One region of the Hahella sp. NS-SX17 genome, then DNA from elsewhere that is predicted to be linked to it. Evidence: predicted binding sites of a transcription regulator. Region 1 holds the regulator's gene; the other holds the start of a gene.
The links. The regulator FliA, encoded in region 1, starts transcription of late flagellar genes. The targets are predictions, from matches to a motif close to CTAAAGTTNNNNNNNNNNCNGCCGATA.
Positions count from the first base shown of each region.

Region 2: the regulator FliA is predicted to act here: its motif matches at 1,887-1,913, upstream of AC2IBB_RS24520 (flagellin N-terminal helical domain-containing protein).

Region 1 is NZ_CM170632.1:5,860,842-5,864,234, forward strand. Features, by position in the region: gene AC2IBB_RS26075 (chemotaxis protein CheA) at 1-90, opposite strand, end outside; gene AC2IBB_RS26080 (protein phosphatase CheZ) at 102-893, opposite strand; gene cheY (chemotaxis response regulator CheY) at 913-1,287, opposite strand; gene AC2IBB_RS26090 (RNA polymerase sigma factor FliA) at 1,471-2,184, opposite strand; gene AC2IBB_RS26095 (MinD/ParA family protein) at 2,363-3,175, opposite strand; gene flhF (flagellar biosynthesis GTPase FlhF) at 3,232-3,393, opposite strand, start outside.
Region 2 is NZ_CM170632.1:5,520,623-5,524,015, forward strand. Features, by position in the region: gene AC2IBB_RS24520 (flagellin N-terminal helical domain-containing protein) at 1-1,793, opposite strand, end outside; gene AC2IBB_RS24525 (motility associated factor glycosyltransferase family protein) at 1,971-3,393, opposite strand, start outside.

The sequences.
Region 1 (3,393 bases):
TTCCACCAACTGCTCTGAGAGCTGTTCAAGAATTTCTCCCGCTTCGACTAGAAAGTCCTGCAGGATTTCTTCGTCCGCTTCAAACCCCATTCATGTGCTCCTCAGAAACCAAGGCTGGAAAGAAGGTCGTCCACGTCGTCCTGGCTGGCGACGACATCTGAGCGTCCTTCGGTCTGGATCTGCGGGCCGTGCCCTTTTGTAATAGACTCTTCTTCAGCTTTCAGCTCATGCTGAATGCCTGTTATGCGGTCAACCTTGCCCGCCATGGCGACCAGTTTGACCAGATTCACTTCTACTTCCCTGACCAGACCAGTGACCTTATTGATGACTTGTCCGGTAAGGTCCTGAAAGTCCTGGGCCAGCAAAATTTCCGACAGGTTGGTGTACACCTTGTCGCTGTTAGCAGCCAGATCCACCAGAAACTTATCGATGCGCTTGTATAGCTCGCGGAATTCCGAGGGGTCCATTTCCCGACGCCGCAACCGCGCCCAGGCTTCCTTGAGTTCGTGCGCCTCCTGCTTCATCTCCACCGCCACGGGCATGCTCGCCTCCACCATATCCATGGTTTTGTTGGCGGCTTTGTTAGTCATATCGACCACATAGGAAAGACGATCGGAGGCGTCGGCGATCTTCGACATTTCCTCCTCCTGATTCATCTTCACGTTGCCCATGTCGATATTGAAATTGCGAATGGCTTCGTGCAACGAACGGGTCAACTTGCCCACTTCGTGATACAGCGTGCGGTCCCGGGTGTCATTAAGATCGGAAATTACCCGCAACGCTTCGCCAAAGTCCCCCTTGCTGACGTGCTCCATCAAGCTCGCCGCCTGCTCGCTCAAGCGCGCCTCGATGTCCTCTTGGGAGGAGGATGGTGGCTGCTGTTCATTGGTCATAGTAATTCCTGCGGTTTTATTATGAGTCGATCCGCTCGAAGATCTTATCTATCTTTTCCTTCAACACGGCCGCAGTAAACGGCTTCACCACATACCCGTTAACCCCCGCTTGCGCCGCTGCGACAATCTGATCCCGTTTGGCTTCCGCCGTCACCATGAGCACCGGCAGGTTTTTCAGACTCTCATCAGCGCGAACAGCCTGGAGTAATTCGATTCCCGTCATACCAGGCATATTCCAGTCGGTGACCAGAAAATCAAACTTCCCGGTTTTTAACATCGGCAGCGCGGTGGACCCGTCATCCGCTTCATCGGTATTGGTGAAGCCCAAATCCCGAAGCAGGTTTTTAATAATCCGCCTCATTGTTGAAAAGTCGTCTACAACGAGGATTTTCATGTTTTTGTCCAATGTAACCTCCACAATGGCGACGCTGGAAACCCTTTGATTTCATTACTCTACTGAGTAAGTCTAGCTGGTCGCGCCGTACTATCCAGTTTTTTGATACAAGTTGTTTTAGAAAACATGACCGCAGGCTGCTGATTTCGAAAAAACATTAACCTACGCAGGCAATGGCTTGATTTAGCTGTTTTTCCAGTCTGAGAGACGGGATCGCAGCCGCAGTGTCGCCTGGGAATGAATCTGACTGACCCGGGACTCGCTGACTGAGAGCACCTGGCCGATTTCCTTGAGGTTGAGTTCTTCGTCATAGTAGAGAGACAGCACCAGCTTCTCCCGTTCCGGCAATCCGTCTATTGCGGCGCTCAATTTTTCCAGAAAGGCGTTTTGTTCGATGTCGCTGAGGGGGTTGTCCGCGGTCAATGTCTCGTCATCAGCACCGCCCTCCCCGTGAAAGCCCAGCTCTTCCAGGCTGAACAGCTTCCCCGAACTGGCGTCGCGCAGGCTGGCGTGGTATTGCTCCAGGGGTATACCCAGCTCTGCCGCCACTTCCGCATCCGACGCGTCTCTGCCGGTGCGGGCTTCTATACTGTGTATCGCTTCCGCGATGTTGCGGGCGTTACGGTGCACGGAGCGCGGCACCCAGTCGCCTTTGCGGATTTCATCCACCATGGCGCCGCGAATGCGGATGCCTGCGTAAGTTTCGAACTTGGCGCCTTTGCCCGCGTCATATTTCTGCGCAGCTTCCAGCAGGCCGATCATGCCCGCCTGGATTAAATCATCCACCTGCACGCTCGACGGCAGGCGGGCTATCAGGTGATGCGCGATGCGCTTGACCAGAGGCGCGTATTGCCTGACCAGAGTGTCGGCGCGCTCCGCCCGCGTCTCGCTGTACATCATATAAGTGTTCGCCAGTGACATGAATTTGCGCGCAAGGCCTGCAATGAACCGGATGATTTCAACAAAAACGTTCTCATGGGTGTTTGAGGATATGTCCAGCGCAGCCATCACGCCTTATCGCAAGCGCCCGGGATATAGCCGCCGGGCGGGCCCTCGCATTCCGTCCGGCGCATGTCTAACCGTGCACCAGACGCTCCACAAAGAATTCCAGATTGCCTCTCGGCGCCGTCGGCAACGGCCAGTTATCCACTTTCTGCGCCAGCTGGCGGTACGCCAGCGATGCTTTGGCGCGCGGATAGGCTTCGTACACAGGACGTTGCCGTTGCACCGATTTGCGTACGGCTTCGTCGAATGGAATGCTTCCTACATATTGTAGCGCAACTTCCAAAAAACGTTCGGTGACCTTGGATAATTTACCGAACAAGTGCCGCCCTTCCTGCTCGGAGCGAACCATGTTGGCGAGCACCCGGAACCGGTACATATCGTGGTTCTTGTTCAGCAGTTTGATGACCGCGTATGCATCGGTAATCGAAGTCGGTTCGTCGCACACCACCACCAGAGCTTCCTGCGCTGCGCGCACGAATGAGAGCACTTGTTCGGAGATACCCGCCGCCGTATCAATCACCAGCACATCCAGGTCGTCGCTGATGTCGCTGAAGGCGTTGATCAGGCCCGCATGTTCAAGAGGAGACAGATGAGTAAGATGCTGGGTGCCGGATGAAGCCGGAACGATCTTAATTCCGCCCGGCCCTTCGATCATCACTTCCCGCAGGGTGCAATCCCCCGCCAGCACGTCCCCGATATTGCGCGAGGCGGTGACGCCGAGCAGCACATCAATATTGGCCAGTCCGAGGTCCGCATCCAGCAGCACCACGCGACGTCCCAGGTCCGCTAACGCAAGGGACAGATTTATGGAAACATTGCTCTTGCCGACACCCCCCTTTCCTCCGGTGACTGCAATAACTTGAACCGGATGTACTTTACTCATACCGGTAGATATCTCCTGTTATTAGACGGCGCGGCGTTGATCCCGCACTCAATAGTTTAGACCACCAGTTCCGCAGCGAAGCGACTGGTGTTATTAGTTTGTCTGGTCTCCCGCCGGGTCCGCCGCCACAGTGCGTCCGCGCGCGCCACCAGCGCATGCGCTTTCGCCGGATGAATGTCATCGGGTATTTTCTGTCCGTCAGTGACATAAGCAACCGG
Region 2 (3,393 bases), 340 kb from region 1:
GACTCAGCGCCAGATACCGTTGAGATATCCACATTCTGCAGCAGAGAGCCGCTCTCGGCGCCGCCGAATGTGCCGATCCTCAAACCAGTTTTCGCCAGGCCAGCAGAGTTGGTGTTAGATTCCACATCAATCTGACCGCCAGACAACAATGTTACAGAGCTGACAAAGGTCGTAGTGGTGATGCTCGCCATCGCCGTGGCGCCGCTGATGTCGATGTTACGACCATCCGCAGCCACCAGAGTGAAGGAGTCAGAGTCCAGTACTTCCGCAGTCACGCCTGTCTGACCGGACTTCTGGTTGATCGCGTCGATAATCGAAGCCTGTTTCACAGCAATGTCGTCAGTGGTGCTGAAACTCGCAGTGATGGAGACGCCGTTGACGGTAATCGTCGCAGAGGCTGTCGTGGTAGTCAGGTTGCCTGAGTTAACGCGGTTTTCATTGGCCAGTGCGGTGACGCCTGTCTGGTCAGAAGCGCGGTTGATCGCAGCCGCTTTCGCGATGGCGCTGCCATCCGCATTCGCCGTAGAGGCTGTATCGTCAGTGGTCAAGCTGGGGCCAATAGCCACGTTGTTGACGACGATATCACCAGTCACCAAAGCCGCAGTAGTACCGTTATCGCTCACAATCCCTGCGTTGTTTCCACTGAATGAGCCCACTTCAAAGCCGGCGTTATCGATATTTCCAGTTGTGGTGGTCAGTGCGATATCGCTGCCATCGTCGCTTGAAAGCGAGTAGGTGCCGACATAAGCGTTACCCAGTGATTGAGCGGCGGCCAGACCAAAGGTCGCCAAGTTGTTACTGGTGGTCTCAGTCAAAACGATGTTACGGCCATCGTCAGCCACCAGAGAAATCCCTTTCGCGGTATCGCCGTCAAAGACTGCGCGCACGCCAGTAGCGCCGGATTTTTCATTAATGGCGTCTGCTGTCGCTTGCAGGTTCTGCTCGACCGTCAGGGTGGTGCCTTTACTCAGGTTGATGTTGACCCCGTTCAGATTCAAGGTCACGTTCGCCGCTGTGGCGTCGGCGGTAGTGGTGCCTGCGACATAGTTCGCATCAACCGTTGCGGTGACGCCAGTCTGATCGGCTACTTTATTGATGGCCGCCGCCTTGGCGATCGCGCTTGAAGCCGCATGGCTGGTGGAAGCCGTGTCGTCGGTGCCAACGGATGCGCCGATGGAGACGCCGTTGACAACGATGTCGCCAGCAACCATTTCATTGCCGGTGCTGCCAACAACCAGCGCAGTCGTAGTCGTTCTGCTGGAAATACCGCTGGTGTCCGCCGTTCCCAATGTACTGGTGTCCAGCTTGGAGATGGACACATTAATGGTGTTCCCCAGGTTAGCGCCGGTTTGGAAAACAGAGTTCTGGAAAGAACCGTCCAGCAGCTTTTTGCCGTTGAAGTTAGTGGTGTCAGCGATGTTTTCGATCTCGCTGATCAGCTGGTCAACCTCTTCCTGCAATGCTTCACGGTCGATAGTTGAGTTAGTGTCGTTCGCAGATTGCAGCGCCAGCTCACGAATACGCTGTAAGCTGTCTTTCATTGAACTCAGAGCGCCCTCAGCAGTCTGCGCCAATGAGATCGCGTCTCCCGCGTTACGAACCGCAACGTTGGTGCCGCGAATCTGAGCGTCGAAACGTGTTGAAATAGCCAGACCTGCCGCGTCATCTTTTGCGCTGTTGATGCGGAGACCCGAGGAAAGCCGCTGCAGCGCCGTATCCCCTGACCGCTGTGAAGCGTTCAGGTTACGCTGCGCATTCAACGACGCAATGTTGGTATTAATTATTTGAGGCATATTTGCTTCTCCTGTAACCCTTCTCACTCGGTTAAGAGGTTCTCGCTTCTACACAGCTGGGCCGGTCGAACTGCGCTAACCCGTTGTCCTTAGTAACGGCTTCAGGAGAAGATTCTTTAGTTAATTTTTGCCTGCTCTTTGTAATGAAATGTAAGCCTCAACCCTATGACGCCACGCTCACTCAAAGTCATCTGGATCGTTGATGGAACGACGCACCCAGGGGTCGCTTGCAAGGTCGAATTTCTTATACATAACCTGAAGAAAATGTTTATGTACATCAAGGAGAAAGCGCAGCATAGTCTGCCTCCACTCCTCCATGAAGGTCAGCCGCTCCGCATCATTCTGAATCGCCAGCGCATGTGCGAAGCCGATATAAAGAAAGTGCCTGATAGCGCCTCGCAACAAAAAGTAGAATTCTTTCGCTTTCGTTTGCACCTGGTCTTCCATGTATGTGTTGATACGATTGCAGACTCTGTTCATTTCATCCTTGCTGGTAATGGGCGCCCGCAGAAATGTGGAAACATCATCACTGAACTGCCCGAATAAAACATTCAAGCGATCCCGTTTTTTCTCCAGCACCTCAACAGGTATCTTTTCATGTTGCGATGCGTAGAGATACTCCACTACCTTCCGTTTCTTGTCGTCATTTGCGCTAAGCGCCGTCAGGGAGACCGGCAGCGGCCCCGGAGCCGCCCACTCAGCGCCCTCAATCTTGGCGCCGTGGGAGAAGTTGTAGACCTTGCCGCGCTCCGGGTAATCACGCAGGCTGTTTTCCGCTTTACGCTTGGCGGCGAAGTACTGCGGCGACGTCAAAACGGAGCCGCCGTCAACGCTTTCCACTTGAAACACATGCTGACCGTCATAATCCACACTGCGCTTAAACGCTTCATGGGCGTCATCGTCATAATAAATAGAGCTTTGGGCATGGTGATGGCGTCTGTCTGTAAACCCAAAGTCCATCCCAAACAACAGGATATTCTTGAATCCGTAATGCAGCGCCCAAGCCAGTCCGAGGTTGGTGCAAGTGGGTGTCCCGCCGCGAATGATCTGTCCGTGTTCGGAGAACATAGTCGCCAGCCCACACTCCTCTTTGATGTAGGCGCGCCGCTCGCCAAACAACTGATAAACGACCGGGCTGATGTGAATAGGCGCAATGACCTTGATCGAGTTCAGGTACTCAGGATCTTTCAGGCGTTCCAACTGCCCCACTACGTACTGATAATCAGACTCCAGCTCAACATGAATATCCGGTCTGATTCCCATGGGATGCAACGCAGTGATGGAGGAGCCGCACGAAATGATCAACGCGCCGCGCTGTTGCATTTCCCGCAGCTGATCAACGCGAAGATCCAGAGAGGGCCCGGCGCCGACAATACACACAGGCACATCGGTGATATCGCTGACGGGCGGCGGCAATAGTTCAACGCCACTATATATATTATGCGCAGCCTGATTCAGCTGATTGACCTCGTCGTCGTAATTGCCCCAGGAAACCAGGAACACGTAGAGGTCATCACACACCTTCTCAGAGAGCCTGTCGTGAGCATTCAAGCCGCGATGGTTATAAAACAACGTTGCAAGAGGAAATGCCGGCGGGGTA